DNA from 3 places in the Pseudomonas sp. CYM-20-01 genome. Region 1 is predicted to be linked to each of the others. Evidence: riboswitches for the same ligand, from Rfam matches in the RefSeq annotation. Region 1 holds a riboswitch; each other region holds the start of a gene.

Region 1 (6,732 bases):
GCGCAGGGGCGTTGGCGAGGTGTTCGGCCAGGGCCAGGGCGGCGCTTTCGGCGATGCCGTAACAGCCGGTGTGGGCAAAAGCCACGTCCGATTGATGGCTCAAGCGGTCTGCATAAATCGCCAGTTGTTCAGCGTTGAAGCACTGCAACGGCAGATTCAGCAGCGCGGCCAAGGCCAGCAGCCCGGGTTCTTCCTGTTTGTGATCGATGCTGGCCAGCGCACTGACGCGGTGGCGCTCGATACCGCCCTCGATGAGGGCAGCATCAAACAGGGCCAGCAGGGTGTGAACATCACAACCCCGCTGGCAGCCCATGCCGACTACCAGTTTCACGCCGAGTATTGATCGTCACGGTTGCGGCGGAACAGCCAGGCGCTGATCAGGCCCAAGGCCAGCCAGAACGCCACGTTGGTCAACTGTGATGCGATCTTGAACTGCGCTTCCAGCGCCTCCGGGGCCAGCATCGAATGCACTTCCGGTTGTGGCGCGCCGATCACGTGCGGCACTACGAGGATCGCGGCGCCCAGCGCCTTGAGCAGCCAGTTGCGACCGAACACGATCAGTGCGATACCGGCTGCGGTAGACGCGGCAGTACCGATCCACCAGATCTGCCGTTGTGCCAGGTCAGCGGCGGCGGTGCCCGGAAGTTCGGGCGGCAGGCCCAGGGTCGGCGCCAATACAAAGGTCGCATAACCCGCCAGGCCCCAGAGCAAGCCTTGAGGGGTACGGGTCGGTGCACGCAGGGTGTACAGACCGGCCAGCATCAACGCGAAGCCAACGGCGACCACCAGGTTGCCGCCTGTGGTGGACAGCACGCGCTGCCAGCCGTCTTCCGGCTCCCAGGCTTCGGCGTCGTGGGTGTGAGCAGCCGCACCTTCGGCGTGCTCGTGCAACTCGGTCGCTGCCGGGGCTTTTTCAAAGGTTTCCGCCTGCAGAATCAGCGGGGCGACCCAGAAGCTTTGCAGCAGGGTCAGCAGCAGGGCAGCCAGAAGGCCGGTGAAACCTGCGGTTTGCGCAATACGCTTGATCATGTCGGCAGGTCTCAGTGGCACGGGAACGCGGCGCTGTGGCGGGTATCGTGGGCAGCGTTGTGTACTGCCTCGATGTGCGAGAAACCGGCGAAGTACACCAGGCACGCACCGAGGATCGACGCACCGATGGCGGCGGTCAGGCGTTGGCTCAGGGTAGAGGTGCTGCTGGCGGAGTGCGAAGTGCTGCTGATGATCGACATGGCGCGTCCCTTTCAGGTGTCAGGGTGAAACGAGCGCATGAAAACCCCGCGAGCCAGGCACGCAGGGTTCTGAACAGCGCCCGCCCACCGCGGGTTTGTTATCTGATTTTTTCGGGCCGGTCTCCGGGCTTGCGAGGGGCTCAATGCCTGAAAACGTCGCCTTCCCATGCCGCCTGGCACAGTGGATATGACGTTTCGCTCGCTTACCGTTGCGGGGGCAGCACCGGACTGTCATGTGTGTGCATGAGTCACCGGTTTCCCGTTTCACCCTTTGCAGGGCACCCGAAACAAGATGTGTAGGAGAGCATGGGGGTGGGAGGGGAGTCAATTGGGGATGTGCTTTCTGGGTGCATATCCGTTGCTGCGGTAACGGCGGCTTAGGGTTCCGCCCTTACGGCGGCCCACGGAATCAAGCCTGCGTTCGGCCAGCGTGTTTGACGGGGCGATCCCAGATCAAAAACAAGAGCGCGGCGGCCTTAGAGCCGACCGGATTGTATGGCCGGTACTCGGTCAAAGTGTGGGAGGGGGCTTGCCCCCGATGGCAGTGGGTCAGTCACTGATGAGTTGGCTGACACACCGCCATCGGGGGCAAGCCCCCTCCCACAGTTTGATCTTCATGTATCAGTTGAAGGGTGGTTTGCTCTGGCTCTGGCTCTGGCTCTGGCTCTGGCTTTTGATCTGCTTTTGATTTTGATCTTAGGCGGCCCCCCAAATCACTGTCGGATTACGGGCACACCGAGCCTAGGCGAGGTGCCGAGTGTTGGGGCAAGAGCGTTTTGCTTACTTTTGACTGGGCCGGCATTCCGGCTTTTCAAAAGTAAGCCGCTGTAAGAGCGGAACCAATATCAGCCGTTACCGCAGCAACGGATATGTACACAAGCCAACCCAACCCAACCCCATCATTGACCATCCCCCAAGCACTGCGTAGCCTTGCACCCTCGAGGTTCTTCGGCCCAGGCCGAAGCTAAGAAGGGAACGCGGTCCAAGCCGCGGCTGCCCCCGCAACTGTAAAGGGTCCAGCTGACTGCCACGCCACTGCCGACAAGGCGGGAAGGCGCAGCCAGCGCCGGTCGCAAGACCTGTAAGCCCCAAGCCAGGAGACCTGCCTCGCAACCGATTTTCTACTTCAACCGGGCGGGGTGATCCGGTGACGAAATCCGCTGCTGCGCACCGTCGCAGGGCCATCGTCCCGTATGCCCGCCCCCAAGGGCATCCGATGAAAACACTGGCCAAACTCCCCGTCACCATCGTCACTGGCTTCCTCGGCTCGGGCAAGACCACCTTGCTGCGCCATATGCTCGACAACGCCCAGGGCCGTCGCATCGCGGTGATCGTCAATGAATTCGGCGAGCTGGGCATTGACGGTGAAATCCTCAAGCAGTGCTCCATCGGCTGCACCGAGGAAGAAGCCAACGGTCGTGTCTACGAATTGGCCAATGGCTGCCTGTGCTGCACCGTGCAGGAAGAATTCTTCCCGGTAATGCGCGAATTGGTCGCCCGTCGCGGCGATCTCGACCATATCCTCATTGAAACGTCCGGCCTGGCATTGCCCAAGCCGTTGGTACAAGCCTTCCAGTGGCCGGAAATCCGCAGCGCCTGCACCGTTGACGCTGTGATCACCGTGGTCGACAGCCCGGCTGTGGCCGCCGGTACCTTCGCCGCATTCCCGGACCAGGTGGACGCCCAGCGCAAGCTCGACCCCAACCTGGACCACGAATCGCCACTGCACGAGCTGTTCGCCGACCAACTGGCCAGTGCCGACCTGGTGATCCTTAACAAGACCGACCTGATCAGCGCCGAAGACCTGGCCCGCGTGCGCCTGGAAGTCGCCGAAGAGCTGCCGCCGGCGGTGAAGATCGTCGAAGCCAGCAGCGGTCGCTTGCCCCTGGATGTACTGATCGGCCTGGGCGCCGGTTCCGAAGAGCACATCGACGGCCGCCACAGCCACCACGATCACCACCACGAAGGTGAAGACGACCACGACCACGATGCCTTTGACTCGATCTCCATCGACTTGCCGCAAGCCGATGAAGCACTGCTGCTCGATGCCCTGACGCAACTGGTGGTGCAACACGGCATCCTGCGCGTCAAAGGTTTCGCCGCCATCCCGAACAAACCGATGCGCCTGCTGATCCAGGGTGTGGGCACGCGGTTCGACAAATACTTCGACCGTGCCTGGGGCGCTGAAGAAGCACGCACCACGCGCCTGGTGCTGATCGGCCAGGAACTGGACGCGGCGGGCCTCGAAGCGCAACTGCGCGCCGCCCTCAGCGTCTGACCCATGCACCTGCTCAGGACCCAGCCCGGTGGTTTCGTCTCGGACGATAATATTGCCGACCTTGGCCAAAGCCCCGCTGACCTGGTGATCCTGTGCAGCGGCGATTCCAGCCTGGCGCTGCTGGCCGAAGCGGCCCAGCAGTTGCCCGACGACTACCCAAGCCTGCGCCTGGCCAACCCGATGCAGGTGCAGAACCATGCCTCGGTCGACCTGTACGTTGATGAAGTGCTGCGCCACGCCAAGGTCATCTTGATTTCGCTGCATGGCGGTATCGGTTACTGGCGCTACGGCATCGAGCGCCTGGTGGAACTGGCCGAACGCGGTGTGCAACTGATCCTGGTACCGGGGGATGATCGCCCGGACCCGGAACTCAGCGGGCTGAGCACCGTCGGTGCCGAAGAACGTGATCGGCTGTGGCACTTCCTGCGTCAGGGCGGCCTGGGCAATGCCCTGGATTTCTATCGCTGCCTGGCCAGCGCTTACCTGGGTCGCGACTATGCCTGGGGCGAGCCGCAAACCCTGCCACGCACGGCGATCTATCATCCGCAGCATGCCAACGCCCGCCTGAACGATTGGCAGGCAGACTGGAACGCCGACTGGCCGGTGGCGGCGGTGTTGTTCTACCGCTCCCATTTGCAGGCGGCCAATACCGGTTTTATCGATGTGTTTTGCCAGCGTCTGCAGGCGGCGGGCCTCAACCCGTTGCCCATGGCGGTGGCCAGTTTGAAAGAACCCGGCTGCCTGGCGGTGGTCGAGGACCTGCTGGATGAGGTCGGCGCGGCGGTGATCTTGAACACCACCGGCTTCGCCCAATCCAGCCCCGAAGCGCCGCACCTGCGCCCGTTTCGCCGCAATATCCCGGTGATCCAGGCCATTTGTGCCCAGGATAACCAGCCCGGCTGGGAGGCCAGCGAGCAGGGCCTTGGCCCCCGCGACCTGGCGATGCACATCGCGTTGCCGGAGTTGGACGGGCGCATCATCAGCCGACCGATCAGTTTCAAGGACCTGGCCTGGCGCAGTGAGCGCAGCCAGTCGGATGTGGTGTGCTACCGCGCCGCGCCCGAACGCATGGATTTTGTCGCTGAGCTGGCGCGGCGTTGGGTCGAATTGGCGCGAGTGCCGAATGCAGAGAAACGCATTGCGCTGATCCTCGCCAACTACCCGACCCGCGACGGTCGCATTGGCAACGGCGTGGGCCTGGATACACCGGCGGCGGCGCTGAATATCCTGCGTGCCCTGAAAACCGAAGGCTATCCGCTGCCGGACTTATTGCCCGACAGCGGCACGGCGTTGATCCATGAGTTGCTCGGCGGCGTCACCAATGACCTGGACAGCCTCGACCTACGCCCTTGCCATCAAAGCCTGGGCCTGGACGAGTACGAGACGATGTTCCAGCGCCTGCCCGAAGCCAATCGCCAGGCGGTGCTGGAACGCTGGGGCGCGCCGCAGAACGATCCGATGTGCCGCGACGGTCGCCTGATGATCGCCGGCCTGCGCCTGGGCTTGACGTTTGTCGGCATCCAGCCCGCGCGGGGTTACCAAGTGGACGCCAGCGCCGTGTACCACGACCCGGACCTGGTACCGCCCCACGCTTACCTGGCGTTCTACTTCTGGCTGCGCCACACCTACGGCGCCCACGGCGTGATCCATGTGGGCAAGCACGGCAACCTGGAGTGGCTGCCGGGCAAGGGCGTGGGCCTGTCGGAAAACTGCTGGCCCGATGCGTTGCTGGGGCCGCTGCCGAATATATATCCGTTTATTGTCAATGACCCGGGCGAGGGCGCCCAGGCCAAGCGGCGCACCCAGGCAGTCATCATCGACCACCTGATGCCGCCGCTGACCCGTGCCGAAACCTACGGCCCGCTGCGTAACCTGGAGCTGCTGGCGGACGAATATTACGAAGCGCAGTTGCTCGATCCGCGCCGCGCCCTGGAGCTGCAGAAGGACATTCTCAAGCTGGTGCGCGAAACCCGCATCGACCAGGAGCTTGAGCTGGAGAGCGACGCCGATGCTGCCGTGTGGTTGCCGCGCCTGGACACCTACCTGTGCGACTTGAAGGAATCGCAGATCCGCGACGGCCTGCATATTTTTGGCGAGTCACCCGAGGGTCGCCTGCGTATCGACACCTTGCTGGCGCTGCTGCGCATCCCGCGTGGCGATGGTCGAGGCCCGCAGTCGAGCTTGCTGCGCGTGTTGGCCAAGGCCTTCGAGCTGGGCTTCGACCCGCTGGACTGCGCCCTGGCCGAACCCTGGACCGGACGCCGGCCGCTGGTGCTGCAGAATATCGATGGGCAGTTGTGGCGCACCGCCGGTGATACCCGCGAGCGCCTGGAGCTGTACGCCGCACGTTTGATCGAGCAAGCCCTGGAAGGACCGCTTGAACAGCTGGAGGAACCCGGCTGGGAAGACGTGAAGGCCGTGATCGAAAGCCTGCGTATTGTCGTGGCGCCTCGGCTGGATGCCTGTGGCCCGGCGGAAATGCGCGGATTGCTGGATGCCTTGAGCGGCCGTTTCGTGCCCGCTGGCCCCAGTGGTGCGCCGAGTCGCGGGCGTTTGGATGTGTTGCCCACCGGGCGTAACTTTTTCACCGTGGATGTGCGCAACCTGCCCACCACCACGGCCTGGCGCATCGGTTTCCAGTCGGCCAACCTGATTCTGGAGCGGCACCTGCAAGACCATGGCGACCACCTGCGCCAACTCGGCCTGTCGGTATGGGGCACCGCGACCATGCGCACCGGCGGCGATGACATCGCCCAGGCGATGGCGCTGATGGGCGTGCGTCCGGTGTGGGCGACGGGCAGCCAGCGGGTGGATGACTTTGAAATCCTGCCGATCAGCCTGCTCGACCGCCCGCGGGTTGATGTGACGTTGCGCGTGTCCGGTTTCTTCCGGGATGCCTTTGCCAACCTGATCCGCCTGTTCGATGCGGCGGTGCAGGCGGTGGCTGCGCTGGACGAACCGGACGATCTGAACCCCCTGGCCGCCAAGGTGCGCAGTGAGCGTGAAGCGTTGCTGGCTTCGGGCCTGGACGCAGAGGCCGCGGCAAAACAGGCCGGCTGGCGCATCTTTGGTGCCAAGCCCGGCGCCTACGGTGCGGGCGTGCAGGGCGCGATCGACGGGCGTCTCTGGCAAAGCCGTGAAGACTTGGCCGAGGTTTACCTGAACTGGGGCGGCTACGCCTATGGCGGTTCCGACGAAGGTACTGCCGCCCGCGGGCAATTCGCC
Region 2 (6,732 bases), 1.2 Mb from region 1:
TGCGTTGCAGCGCATGCCCGGCCGTGTCGCGCAGGCACACTTGGCCCAGCACCCGCGTCGGCCCGCTGACCGCCCAGGGGCCGACCTGCTCGGCGAGCAACTTGAGCAACTTGCGCTCGGCCAACACAAAACCCAGTCGCACGCCGGCCAGGCCGAAGAATTTGCCGAACGAGCGCAGCACGATCAAACCGACCTGATGCGCCTGGCTGGCCAGGCTCAGTTGCGGGGTCACGTCCATGAAGGCTTCGTCCACCACCAACCAGCCGCCGCGCTGGGCCAGCCGCGAGTGCCAATCCAGCAAGCGTTGCGGGCTCAGGCTCAGGCCGGTCGGATTATTGGGGTTGACCACCACTAGTACGTCGAGGCCATCCAGGAAGAAGTCGACTTCCTGCTCCTGCACTTCGCGCACCACGTAACCGGCACGGCGCCAGGCTTCGGCGTGTTCGGCATAGCACGGCGACAGCACGCCGACCTTGCCCGCGCGACGCAGCCGCGGCAGCAACTGGATCGCCGCCTGGGAACCCGGCACCGGCAACAGATGCGCAGCGCCATAGTATTCGCTGGCGGCCTGCTCCAGGCCGTCGTCGGTTTCCGGCAGGCGCGCCCACGCGCGCAACGGGATCTCGGGGATCGGCCAAGGCCAGGGCGCGAGGCCGCTGGACAGGTCGAGCCAGTCGGCTTCGGCTATCCCGTATTGAATCGCGGCCTTGCGCAACCGGCCACCGTGCTCAAGCATAGAATTGCGCCCCCGCGCATAGGATCAGCAGCCACAACCATACGCCGCGCTGCACCAGTTGCCAGCCCCGGTCGATGGAATCGGCATCCGCCGCCGGGCCTTCGCCCAGTTGCGGACGATGGTGCACTTCACCGTGATAGATCGCGGCACCGCCCAACTCCACGCCCAGGGCGCCGGCACCCGCGGCCATGACCGGACCGGCGTTGGGGCTGTCCCAGGTCGGGCCTTGGATCCGCCAGCATTTAAGCGCCAGGCGCGTCTTGCCCAGCAGCGCGTAGGTCAACGCCACCAGGCGTGCGGGAATGTAGTTCAGCACGTCGTCGATTTTTGCCGCCGCCCAACCGAAGCGCTCAAAGCGCTCGTTGCGATAACCCCACATGGCGTCGAGGGTGTTGCTCAGGCGGTAAAGCACCACGCCCGGCACACCGGCCACCACAAACCAGAAAATCGCAGCGAACACAGCATCGCTGCCGTTCTCCAGCACCGATTCGGTAGCGGCACGGGCAACTTCGGTGCGGTCCAGCTCGCTGGTCTGGCGGCTGACCAGGTAGCTCACGCGGTTGCGCGCCTCCTCCAGGTCATCACTGCGCAGCGCCTGGGCCACCGGAATCACATGCTCGCCGAGGCTGCGCATGCCGAGGGCGCAGTACAACGCCAGGATCTCCAGCACCCAGCCGATGTACGGCGCCCACGACAAGGCCGTGGCCAGCAGCGTCAGCGGCACCACGGCGATAAACCACGCGGTCACGCCATGGCTGCGCCAGCCACGGCCACCGGTATTGAAACGCTGCTCGATGCGCCCGGCGAAATTGCCGAACGCCACCAGCGGATGCCAGCGCCTGGGTTCGCCCAGCAGCGCATCCAGCGCGACTGCAGCGACACACAGCAAGGCCACACTCATTGACTCACTCCCCACGCATTCTCATACAACATGTCACTCAACGGCCGTGGTTCGGTCCAGCCTTCGAGCTGCAACATCGGTGCCGGGTAGAACTCGGCCACTGGTCCCAGGCACAGCACGGCCAGGGGTTTCGCGCCGGGCGGAAAACCCAGCAGATCGGCCAGCGCCTGCGGTTCGAACAACGAGACCCAGCCCATGCCCAGGCCTTCGACCCGCGCCGCCAGCCACAAATTCTGGATAGCACAGGACAATGACGCCATGTCCATTTCCGGCAGGGTGCGACGCCCGAAGATGTGCCGCTCGCGATCGTCCATCAACGCCGCCACCAGCACTTCGGCGCAGTCGTGAATGCCTTCGACCTTGAGCTTCATGAACTCATCGGAGCGCTCGCCCAGGGCTTCGGCAGTGCGTACGCGTTCTTCTTCCACCAATTGTTGAATCTGCCCACGCAGCTGGCGGTCGCTGATGCGGACAAAGCGCCAGGGCTGCATCAGGCCGACGCTGGGCGCCTGGTGTGCGGCCTGGAGCAGGCGGTGGAGCAATTGCGGGGCGACCGTACCGCCGCTGAAGTGGCGCATGTCGCGGCGTTCGGCGATGGCACGGTAGACAGCCTGGCGGTCGGCCTCGGGGAAGGCGTTGTCAGTCATAGTGCTGAATCGGGCGCAAACAATGCGGCCACCGCCTGGGGATTGGATGGGAAATAGAAATGTACGTAGGACGCCGTCATCCGCCCCTGCCGGTATACCGCCTCGGCACCGCGCCCGCCGTTGGGGCTCAGGCCACGGGCGATCGGCTGCCATTCAGTGGTGGTCAGGGAATGGTGATAGGTATGGCCACGCAGGGTGCCTTCCGGCAATTCGACGCTTTGCAGGGCCAGGGCCGCCAGTTTCTTTTGCATCACCGCGTCGCCCTGGAGCAGGCCAAGCAGTTCGGCGCGGACGCCGTCGACATCGGTCAGCGAGTCCAGCAGGTAGAGCATGCCGCCGCATTCGGCAAGCAAGGGTTTGCCGGCCGCGTGGTGAGCGCGAATGGCGTCGAGCATCGGGGTATTTTCCGACAGCGCCTGGTGGTGCAATTCCGGGTAGCCGCCGGGCAGGTAGAGGCTGTCGGCGTCGGGCAACTGGCTATCGTGAATCGGCGAGAAGAACACCAGCTCAGCGCCCATCGCGCGCAGCAGGTCGAGACTTGCACCGTAGGTAAAAGCGAAGGCCTCATCGCGGGCCACGGCAATGCGCACGCCGTTGAGCAAGGGTTCGGCCTCGATCACTTGCGGCGCAGCAAATGTCACCGGTGGCGGCAAGGCGACTTCGCAACTGCTGCCCAGGGCTTGGGCGGCAGCGTCCAGGCGCACATCCAGGTCATTCAGTTCGCTGGCCTGCACCAGGCCGAGGTGGCGACTGGGCAGTTCGATACCGGTCTCGCGTGACAACGCGCCATACCAGCGCAGGCCCTCGGTGAGGCTGCCTTCGAGCAGTTGCGCATGACGCAGGGTGCCGACCCGGTTGGCCAGTACGCCAGCGAATGGCAAGTCCGGCTGATAGCGCGCCAGGCCCAATGCCAACGCACCGAAGGTCTGCGCCATGGCCGTGCCGTCGATCACCCCCAGCACCGGCACGCCGAAGTGCCGCGCCAGATCGGCGCTGGACGGTGTGCCGTCGAACAGGCCCATCACGCCTTCGATCAGGATCAGGTCTGCCTCCCCCGCCGCTTCCCAGAGCAAACGGCGACTTTCCTGCTCGCCCACCATCCACATATCCAACTGATACACCGGCGCACCGCTGGCGCGCTCGTGAATCATTGGGTCGAGGAAGTCCGGGCCGCATTTGAACACGCGCACCTTGCGCCCCAGGTTGCGATGCAAACGGGCAAGCGCGGCGGTGACGGTGGTTTTGCCCTGGCCGGACGCCGGAGCGGCGATCAATACGGCAGGGCAATGACGGGGCTGATTCAAAGTTCGACGCCCTTCTGTGCCTTGATACCGGCCTGGAACGCGTGCTTGAGCATGCCCATGTCGGTGACGGTGTCGCCCATTTCGATCAACTCGGGCTTGGCGCCACGGCCGGTGACCACCACGTGTTGCATCGGGGGACGGGCTTGCAGGTCGCTGAGGACCTGGTCCAGGTCAAGGTAGCCGTGCTTGAGCGCGATGTTCAGCTCGTCCAGCACCACCAGGCCGATGGAGGGGTCTTGCAGCAATTCGCGGGAGACCGCCCAGGCGGCTTCGGCGGCGGCGATGTCGCGCTGGCGGTCCTGGGTTTCCCAGGTGAAACCTTCGCCCATCACATGGAAACGCACTTGCTCGGGGAAGCGGCGGAAGAACAGTTCTTCACCGGTGCTGTTACGCCCCTTGATGAACTGCACCACACCACACTGCATGCCATGGCCCATGGCTCGGGCCAACATGCCGAACGCGGAGCTACTCTTGCCTTTGCCATTGCCGGTCAGCACCAGCAGCAGGCCGCATTCGTTGGGGGAGTTGGCGATGCGCTCGTCGATCACGGCTTTTTTGCGCAGCATGCGCGCCAGGTGGCGTTCGTCGCGGTCGGGGGAATCGGTCATGGCAGCTCTCCGTTGGGGCTGGACAAAAACGGCGGGCAGGAAAAAAAGAACAACAGACAGCCAAGCATCGCCCACCGTGATGCTGTTGGATGTTGCAGGCCGGTCTCCGGGCTCATGAGTGGTGTGCGGGTTGAAGGCAGGCCAACGCTGCGCCTTCCCATATCGCAGGCGATACAGTGGCAAAAAGCAGCGTCTTGACTCATTTACCGTTGCGGGGGCAGCGCCGGAATCGAGGCGGCACTGTGTAGAAGTGCGCTCACTCACCGGCTTCCCTGTTTCACTCCGTCGACCCGTGGGTCACAGAGCACCTGGAACAAGCGGCGAAGGGTAGTAGGTTGGGGGTGGAGCGTCAATTAAAGCAACTGCCTCACCTGTACTTGAAGCTGCCACAAAACAACTGTGGGAGGGGGCTTGCCCCCGATGGCGGTGGATCAGCCCATTGATCGTTAGCTGACACACTGCTATCGGGGGCAAGCTCCCTCCCACATTTTGATTCGAGTCTGGCGCTAAGGATTGCGTGCCAGGTTGCCCGGCAACACGCGCTTGGCGCTCAGGTAGGCATTCTGCCAATAGGCCTTGGACAGTGTATCCAGCTTCACCGTACCGCCGGTTTGTGGCGCATGCACAAAGCGCCCTTCACCCACGTAGATCCCGGCGTGGCTGACCTGGGAACCGCCACCGGTGGCGAAGAACAGCAGGTCACCGGTCTGCAGGTTCTGCTCGCTGACGTCCTGCGCGCGCATTACGATCAGCTCGCGGGTGGTACGCGGCAGGGAAATCCCGGCGGCATCGCGGAAGACAAACCCGATCAGGCCACTGCAATCAAACCCGGAGTCCGGCGTATTGCCACCCCAACGATAAGGCGTGCCGACCAGGCCCAGCGCCCGGAAGAGTACGTCTTCGGCCGCAGGCGAGAAATTCTGGGTGGAATAGTTGAACACCGGCTTGGGCTTCACCGCTACGGGAGCGGGCGGCGGTGTGCGGCTTGCGCAGGCGCTGAGGAGCGCGGCGCAGACAATGAGAATAAGGCGGGCCGAGGTCGACATGTGCAGAACAATCCTGGTCTGGATGCGGCTTTCGCTGCCGAACGCTGAAAACCAGAACGCGCAAGCAAAGCTCGCGCGAACGGATTACAACAATATCCAGGGATTCTAGCGCTTACACGTCAAACTTCAAGTATCACTTTAAGTTTACTTGCTAGCGGTAACCGTCGTCGGGGCCATGGCGAGTGCACGCTTGGCTTCGATGAAGGTTTTGCTCCAGTAGCTGTCACCCAGGTTATCGACCCGGACACCACCACTGCGGCGGCTGCTGGAGTGGATAAACTGGTTATCGCCCAAGTAGATACCGGCGTGGCTGACACGACCACGGCCTGCCGTACTGAAGAAAAGCAGATCACCGGGCTTGAGGTTGTTGCGTGCGACCAACGGTGCATTCACGTTGATCATTTCACGGGTGGAGCGCGGCAGGTTCATGCCGGCTTCTTCGCGAAACAGATAGCCGATGAAACCGCTGCAGTCGAAACCGGCTTCAGAGGTACCACCGAAACGGTAACGGGTACCGATCAGGGACATGCCGCGTTCGAGGATGCTGTCGGCCAGGACTGGAAGCTGGTAAGGCTTGTTGCCGGCGAAGTCGGCCAGTTCCTTTTCCGTTGCAACTTCTTCCTCATAAACAGAGGCAGATTGAGCAGCAACGAATTTTGCCTGATTTTGAACCTGTGGTTTTTGCTGATCTGCCACCTGCTGAGGGTGGGAGGCGCAACCAAACAACAGGGTAACGAGTGCGAGGGGCACGAGGGGTGCGAAGCGATTTAGCATGGGCACGACCGTGGCTGATATGTAAAGAAGTCGAGACTATGCCTTCTATCACATCGATTTGCAAATTCAATCGTGGTCTATGTGACTTCTTGTTTGGACTATGACATCTAAGCCCTTAACACCCTGTACCTGCCTTTTGCGTGGCCAAACCGGCTCAAACGCAGGTTTTCTGGCGCCTGTAATTTGCCGAAAGCCGCGAAAACAGCGGGCTAGCTACCAGCCGAGGGTTTCTTTGAGGAAGGGGATGGTCAGCTTGCGCTGGGCCTGCAAGGAGGCCTGATCGAGCTGTTCGAGCAGATCGAACAATGCGCTCATGCTGCGGGTGCCTCGAGTAAGGATAAAGTGCCCGACCTCGTCGGTGAGGTGCAGGCCGCGACGGGATGCGCGCAGTTGCAGGGCACGCAATTTGTCTTCGTCGGACAGCGGGCGCATCTGGAAGATCAGCGCCAGGGTCATGCGCGACTTGAGGTCGGCCAGCTTGATCGGCAACTCGCGGGGCGAAGTCGACGCGGCAATCAACAGGCGCCGACCGCTGTCACGCAAGCGGTTGAACAGGTGAAACAGCGCTTCTTCCCATTCCGCTTTGCCGGCGATCGCTTGCAGATCGTCCAGGCACACCAGTTCGTATTGCTCAAGATGGTCGAAGATGCCGATACCGCGGTCCATCAACTCGGCCAACGGCAGGTACACCGCCGGTTCGCCCATCTGCTCGAACC
Region 3 (6,732 bases), 880 kb from region 1:
GTTTCTCTCCAGCTATTCGCCAGCCGGTACGGATCAGCGGATTTTCAACCTGCGTACGTTCAATAAGGCCAAGCCGATCATCGATACGCCGATTCATCAAACACTCGATCATAACGGCGTGTACACCCTGCGCCTGACCTGGCAAGCCGATGGCGCCATCGGTTACCAGGTTGAAAACGGCGGCACCTGGGAAGAGAAGAAGCTGGTGGTGAAGCCCGGTTTTACGGTGCGCCATGTGAGCGTGCATGCGTCGGGCATGAAGGGCAATGCGGTGTGTGAGTTGCGCCAGTGATCATCCGGCCAGTTGCAATGGGGGATGTGCCACAGGTGCTGGACTTTGTGCTGCAGGCGCGTGCGGAGCTGTTCCCCAAGCTTCACGACGCCGGCATGCCGGATGACCTCGCGCGCTTTGCGTCGATTTATCTTCAGGGCGAAGGCCGCTTTTTGATCGCTCGCAACGGTGGCGAAATTGTTGCGGCCATCGGGTATCTGCCCTATGACGGGCGTTTCCCTCAACTGGATTACCAAGGCCGCAAGACGGTGGAGGTGGTGCGCTTGTTCGTAGCGCCGGAGTTTCGTCGTTTTGGCTTGGCGGGGCAGTTGTACCGTGCGTTGGAAGCGATGGCGCAGGCGGATGGGGTTGAGGTGATGTACTTGCATACCCACCCGTTTTTGCCGGGGGCGATTGAGTTCTGGGTTCGGCAGGGCTTCGAGGTCGTAGATGTGGAAGCAGACCCGGTCTGGCGGACGGCGCATATGCAGCAGTTCCTGTAGGCCTGTGGCGAGCGGGCTTTTGTGGCAAGTGGGCTTGTTGTGGCGAGCGGGCTTGCCCCGCGTTGGGCTGCGAAGCAGCCCTGAAACCCTGCGCCTCGGTTCGACCTGGAGGAATGCAGCGGCTTTATTGGGGCTGCTTCGCAGCCCAACGCGGGGCAAGCCCGCTCGCCACGATAAACCGCTATTCCAGTATTAAGCGGGGCGCAGCCGCAGGATCTTCGCCCCATCAAGCGGGTCCGTCAGGTAATGCGCCTGCACCCCGAACGTCTCCTGCAACCGTTGTGGCGTCAGTACTTCCAGCGGTTTGCCCAGGGCCACCAACCGCCCGCGATCCAACACTGCCAGGCGGTCACAGGTCAGCGCCTGGTTAAGGTCATGCAACGCAATCAAGGTGGTCACGGGCAGCGCCTGCACACCCTTCAAGATCGCCAGCTGATGCTGGATATCCAGGTGGTTGGTCGGCTCATCCAGCAACAGAATCTGCGGCCGTTGCGCCAATGCGCGGGCGATGTGCACGCGTTGGCGTTCCCCGCCCGAGAGGCTGCGCCAGGCGCGGTGGCTCAGGTGGGTGGCGTCGACGTCCTGCAGGGCTTGCTTCACGATGGCGTCGTCCTCAACGGACCACGGGCTCAGCGCCGACAACCATGGCGTACGGCCCAGGGCCACGGCGTCGAACACGCGGATGGCGTCGTCGGTGTCGGCCTGTTGCTCCACCACCGCCAGTTGCTGGGCGATGACGCGGCGGGACAGCGTGCCCAGGCGCTGGCCGCCCAGCAGCACTTCGCCGGATGCGGGTGCACGCAAGCCGGCGAGCAGCTTGAGCAAGGTGGATTTACCTGAGCCGTTCGGTCCGACAATCCCCAGGGTTTCACCGCGCTGCACGTCCAGATGAATATCACGCAGCAACTCGGCCTCGCGCACCTTGAAGCCCAGCCCGCGGCAGCTCAATACGCTCATCGCGCGTTCCTCCGGCCAATCAGGATGAGCGCAAACACCGGCGCACCGACCAGCGCGGTGACCACACCGACCGGAATCACCTGGCCCTTGATCAGCGTGCGCGACAGCACATCCGCCGCGATCAGAAACAACGCGCCACCCAAGGCGCTCGCCGGCAGCAGCCGCGAATGCCCGGTGCCAAGCAACAGGCGCACGGCGTGGGGAATCACCAGCCCGACAAAGCCGATAGAGCCGACAATCGACACCATCACCGCCGTCACCAGCGCCGCGCAGCCCACCAGCACAAACTGCACGCGGCGCACCGGAATACCGAGGGACGCCGCCGAGTCGCTGCCAAAGGTAAACGCATCCAGCGCGCGCCGATGCCACAGGCACACAGCCAAGCCGACGACTGCCACCGGCACCGCCAGCCACACCGAGGGCCAGCGCACGCCGCTGAGGTTGCCGAGCAGCCAGAACATAATGCCGCGGGCCTGTTCGGAACTGGCCGACTTGGTGATCAGGAACGCGGTGAGCGCATTGAACAGCTGCGAGCCGGCAATGCCGGCGAGGATGATCTGCCCGGTGCCACTGGCCGAACCGCTGGCCCGTGCCAACAGGATTACCAGGGCAAACGCTGCCATCGCGCCGACAAATGCGCCCGCCGACAACGACACCAAGCCGCCGCCCACCCCCATCAACGCCACCAGCACCGCACCGGTCGAAGCGCCGGCGCTGATGCCCAGCAGGTAGGGATCGGCCAGCGGGTTGCGCAACAGCGATTGCAGGATCACCCCGCAGGTCGCCAGCCCGGCACCGCAGGCCGCAGCGACCAGGGCGCGGGTGAGGCGGTAGTTCCACACCACGCCTTCATCGATGGGGTCGAGCACGTAGCCGGCGCCCCACAGTTTGTTGGCGAGTACCTGGAGCACCACCTGCGGCGAGATGGCGGTTTCGCCGATGGCCACGCCGGCGAGCACGGCAATCAGGAGCAGGGCCAGGGCGAGCAGGGTGCGCATCATTTTGGCAGGTCGTAGCCGTCGATGGCCGTGGCCAGTTGTTCAAGGCCGTCGAACATGCGGATGCTAGCCTGCAACGCCAAGGCGTCGAGGATGATGATGCGGTTGTTTTTCACCGCGTCCATGTTGCGCGTGACCGGGTCGCTGCGCAGGAAGGCGAGTTTCTTTTCATGGTCGTCGGCCGGGTAGCGGCGGCGGTCCATGCGCGCGATCACCAGGAACGTCGGGTTGGCCTTGGCGATGGTTTCCCAACCGACGGCAGGCCACTCTTCATCGGACTGCACCACATTGGAGAGGCCGAGGGTTTGCAGCATGAATTCGGGGATACCCTTGTGGCCAGCCACGTACGGGTCGCTGGCCATCTCGGCACTGGAGAACCACACCAGCGCGCTGGCCTGCTTGAGGCCTTTGCCCTGCACGGTGGCGACGGATCTGGCCAGGCGCGCCTTGAACTCGTCATTCAACTGCTGGCCGCGCTCCTGTACGTCGAAGATCTGCGCCAATTGGCGGATGCTTTTATAGATGGTCTCGATGCGAAACGGCTCCAGCCGCGTGCCGTCGGCGCCCACCAGGTTGTCCTTGCCTTCGCAGTCGGAGGGTAGCAGGTAGGTGGGAATCTTCAGTTCATGGAACTGCTCGCGGGTGCCAACCACGCCTTGCGGCCCCACCACCCATTCCAGCTCGGCGGCCACCAGCTGCGGGCGTTTGGCGATCACTGCTTCGAAGCTCGGTTCGTTGTTGGCCAGGCGCTCGATGTTGTCGTTCTGCGCCTTGTACTGCGGCAGCACGCTGTTGAACCACAGCGAAGTGCCGACCACTTTATCGCCTACGCCCAGGGCGTAGAGCATCTCGGTGGCCGCCTGGCCGATGGTCACGCTGCGGGCGGGGGCTTGCGGGAAGGTGATCGGGCTGCCGCAGTTTTCCACGGTCAGCGGGTAGTGAGTGGGCGCGGCGTGGGCCAGGGCACAGAAGCCAACACCTGTAAGCAGGGCGATAACGCGTGGCAGCATGGGGCGATCTCCGAGTGAAGCGTACGTGCCATTCGGAAATCCACTCTCGGGCGCCGGGGGGCGCGACAGGCAAGAATGTCCTTCCCGGACACCCCGCCGGTTAGTGATTGAGCTTGGGCCGGCAGGTCTCCTGACTGATGCGTCGTCGCCACGCTCCAGCCTTCCCGGACGAGGTCCAGTGGCATCGAGGAGCAGGCTCAGCACCTACAGTTGCGGGGGCAGTTCCGATTGGCGCGGGTGTACCGCGCCTCGGATTCCCTATTAGTCCCGTTTGGGAACCGGCGCGGTATGGTAGTCGATCACGCGGTCGAGCGGGAGGCCGTGAAACCAACGGTGGCTCTTTGAAGGTGGGGCTCCTATGATGCGCAGCCAATGGATCGCTTTATCACAAGGAATAGACAGTGAAATTATTCGTCGCGCTCGCCCTCGCCGCCGCTCTCGTCGGTTGTGCCACCCAAGGTAAATCTGAACAGCAGATTCTTGATGAGGCCGCCTCCGCCTATGTCAAGTCGATGCCGGCGGGGTCGGACAAGCTCCGGCTGCATACGATGAGCATCCCCAAAAGCGGTATGTTCGGCGATACCCTGGCGATTTCCATGGCGGGTGAGCAAAATGCCGCGCACCTCAGGGCAGAGCTGCTCGATGCCAAACGCTTGGGCGATGTGTTCTTTTTGATTATCGGTGCCAGCACGCCGGTTGATGTTGCGGTGATCGGCAAAGCAGTCGAAGGGCAAAACTTGAAGGGTATGCAGATTTACTACTCGGGCACCGAGGCGCAGAAAGACGCCGTGCGTGCGGCAGTCGAGAAAACGCAGGCACAGTTTCATTACATCAACGCGCAATGATGGCTAGCCCGTTGACTCGCCTGGGTACGGCGCTCGCCACGGATGCAGTGTTCACCCTTGATGGAATCGTATCAGCCAGATCAAGAGCGGCTCGCCTCGCGTCGTGGTGAGTGTCAGTTGTCAACGCGGATCAACCTGTGAAGCGTTGATCAAAGACGAATGTCTTCAGGCCCCTGGATCAGCGCTTCAATCCGCGTGCCGGTGGCGCGTTCTTCGTTGCTGAAGCCGTCGTAGTCGGCCAGGTTGCCGAAGCGGATGCCGGTCAGGCGCTCGATCTGGATCACACTGCGCTGGTAGGTGCGCAGCTGGCCGAACACCAGCTCCAACTGGCCCAGTTCGCGGCTCTGATCGATCATGTAGGCGCTGGCCGAAGGTTTGCCGTCATCGCTGAGGTAGGCGACCACCTTCCAGAACGCCTTGGGGATCTGCACGCCCCGGTACACGCGGTCGTCGTCGGCGAACACCGGGCCGCTGAACACGGTGGCCCGGGCTTTCCAGCGCTGGGTGTTGTCGAGGATGTAGTCTTCGAGTTCCAGCCAGGTCTTCTGGTTGAACCCGCTCATCTGCGGTGAGCAGTTGGTGAAGTGGAAGGTGTCGAGGTTGGCGGTTTGCGCCACATCGCCCCAATTGGGGTCTTGGCGGCGCACCAGGTGGCCGCGGTCGAGGCCGTTGCTGGCATACAGCGCTTCGCCGACTTGGGCGTCGACCGGCAGGCGGCCATCGTAGGCCCAGGTGTCGTTGCTGCGGATGATGTCCACATGTTGCCCGCCATCGATGTTCACGCCCACATACAGCGCGAGGCGCTTGGCACGTGACATCGTGATGGAGAAGTGCGTGTAGTCCAGGCGCTTCTGGGCATCGCTCGCCAACGCTTCTTCCAGCGTGGGCCAGGGCACTCCGAAGCTGCCGAGAAAGTCATCTGCGTAACCGCGCCGGTCCTTCAAGTCTTTGGCCGGGGTGACGCGGGGTGTCGCTGCCCTGGCCTCCAGCAGCGTGGGGCTCGGCGCGATCAACGGGCGCAGGTCGGCGAGCCGGGGGCGGTAGGCGAGGTCGATTTTGGTTTTACGTGCGGGCATCGGTCAGTCCTCCTTGGATAAACACGACTGCAACATAGGTTAATGACAATTGATCATGCGCACCAACCCCTGGGGGCTATCCTCAAACGGTCACCCGGACGTTCAGCACACGCCAACAAGGAGCCAGCCAATGTGTGATCGCCATTACCGAAACCCGATTTTCTGCCTGATTCCGCCGTATATGCTCGACCAGATCGCGCGTAACGGTGACAAAGCGCAACGGGATGTCGCGCTGCGTACTCGCGCCAAGGACAGCACGTTCCGCTCACTGCGCATGGTCGCGGTGCCTGCCAAGGGGCCGGCGCACCTGGCGCTGGCGATGGGCGCCGACAAACGGCGTTCGATCTACAGCGCCGAGGGCACCGACAGCCTGCCGGGCAAACTGATCCGTGGCGAAGGCCAGCCCATCAGTGGCGACGCGGCGGTGGACGAGGCCTATGATGGCTTGGGCGCCACTTTCGATTTTTTCGACCAGGTGTTCGATCGCAACTCCATCGACGATGCCGGCATGGCCCTGGACGCTACCGTGCACTTTGGCCAGAACTACAACAATGCGTTCTGGAACTCGACCCAGATGGTGTTCGGTGATGGGGACGGCGAGCTGTTCAACCGCTTTACGGTAGCCCTCGACGTGATTGGCCATGAACTGGCCCACGGTGTGACCGAGGATGAGGCCAAGCTGATGTATTTCAACCAGTCCGGGGCGTTGAACGAGTCGCTGTCGGACGTGTTCGGTTCGTTGATCAAGCAGTATGCGTTGAAGCAAAAGGCCGAGGACGCCGATTGGCTGATCGGCAAAGGGCTGTTTACCAAAAAGATCAAAGGCACTGCGCTGCGCTCGATGAAAGCCCCGGGCACCGCGTTTAACGACAAGCTGCTGGGCAAGGATCCTCAGCCCGGGCACATGGATGATTTTGTGCAGACCTACGAGGACAATGGCGGGGTGCATATCAATTCCGGCATTCCCAACCATGCGTTCTACCAGGTGGCGACAAACATCGGCGGGTTTGCCTGGGAGCGTGCCGGGCGCATCTGGTACGACGCGTTGCGCGATGCGCGGTTGCGACCGAAC

What was found. Region 1 has a riboswitch for cobalamin ahead of cobW (cobalamin biosynthesis protein CobW). Riboswitches for the same ligand answer to the same signal wherever they lie in the genome.
Region 2: another riboswitch for cobalamin. It lies ahead of cobO (cob(I)yrinic acid a,c-diamide adenosyltransferase); the one in region 1 lies ahead of cobW (cobalamin biosynthesis protein CobW).
Region 3: another riboswitch for cobalamin. It lies ahead of M2497_RS21845 (ABC transporter substrate-binding protein); the one in region 1 lies ahead of cobW (cobalamin biosynthesis protein CobW).

The regions. Positions count from the first base shown of each region.
Region 1 is NZ_AP025169.1:3,965,633-3,972,364, reverse strand. Features, by position in the region: gene M2497_RS17630 (cobalamin biosynthesis protein) at 1-331, opposite strand, end outside; gene M2497_RS17625 (CbtA family protein) at 328-1,029, opposite strand; gene M2497_RS17620 (CbtB-domain containing protein) at 1,041-1,229, opposite strand; cobalamin riboswitch at 1,326-1,530, opposite strand; cobalamin riboswitch at 2,154-2,354, shown strand; gene cobW (cobalamin biosynthesis protein CobW) at 2,446-3,507, shown strand; gene cobN (cobaltochelatase subunit CobN) at 3,511-6,732, shown strand, end outside.
Region 2 is NZ_AP025169.1:5,128,911-5,135,642, forward strand. Features, by position in the region: gene cobD (threonine-phosphate decarboxylase CobD) at 1-736, opposite strand, end outside; gene cbiB (adenosylcobinamide-phosphate synthase CbiB) at 729-1,637, opposite strand; gene bluB (5,6-dimethylbenzimidazole synthase) at 1,634-2,284, opposite strand; gene M2497_RS23190 (cobyrinate a,c-diamide synthase) at 2,281-3,588, opposite strand; gene cobO (cob(I)yrinic acid a,c-diamide adenosyltransferase) at 3,585-4,196, opposite strand; cobalamin riboswitch at 4,276-4,523, opposite strand; gene M2497_RS23200 (C40 family peptidase) at 4,703-5,242, opposite strand; gene M2497_RS23205 (NlpC/P60 family protein) at 5,387-6,016, opposite strand; gene hda (DnaA regulatory inactivator Hda) at 6,230-6,732, opposite strand, start outside.
Region 3 is NZ_AP025169.1:4,842,836-4,849,567, reverse strand. Features, by position in the region: gene M2497_RS21865 (hypothetical protein) at 1-292, shown strand, start outside; gene M2497_RS21860 (GNAT family N-acetyltransferase) at 310-774, shown strand; gene M2497_RS21855 (ABC transporter ATP-binding protein) at 967-1,731, opposite strand; gene M2497_RS21850 (iron ABC transporter permease) at 1,728-2,732, opposite strand; gene M2497_RS21845 (ABC transporter substrate-binding protein) at 2,729-3,739, opposite strand; cobalamin riboswitch at 3,842-4,037, opposite strand; gene M2497_RS21840 (hypothetical protein) at 4,141-4,584, shown strand; gene M2497_RS21835 (DNA/RNA non-specific endonuclease) at 4,734-5,660, opposite strand; gene M2497_RS21830 (M4 family metallopeptidase) at 5,791-6,732, shown strand, end outside.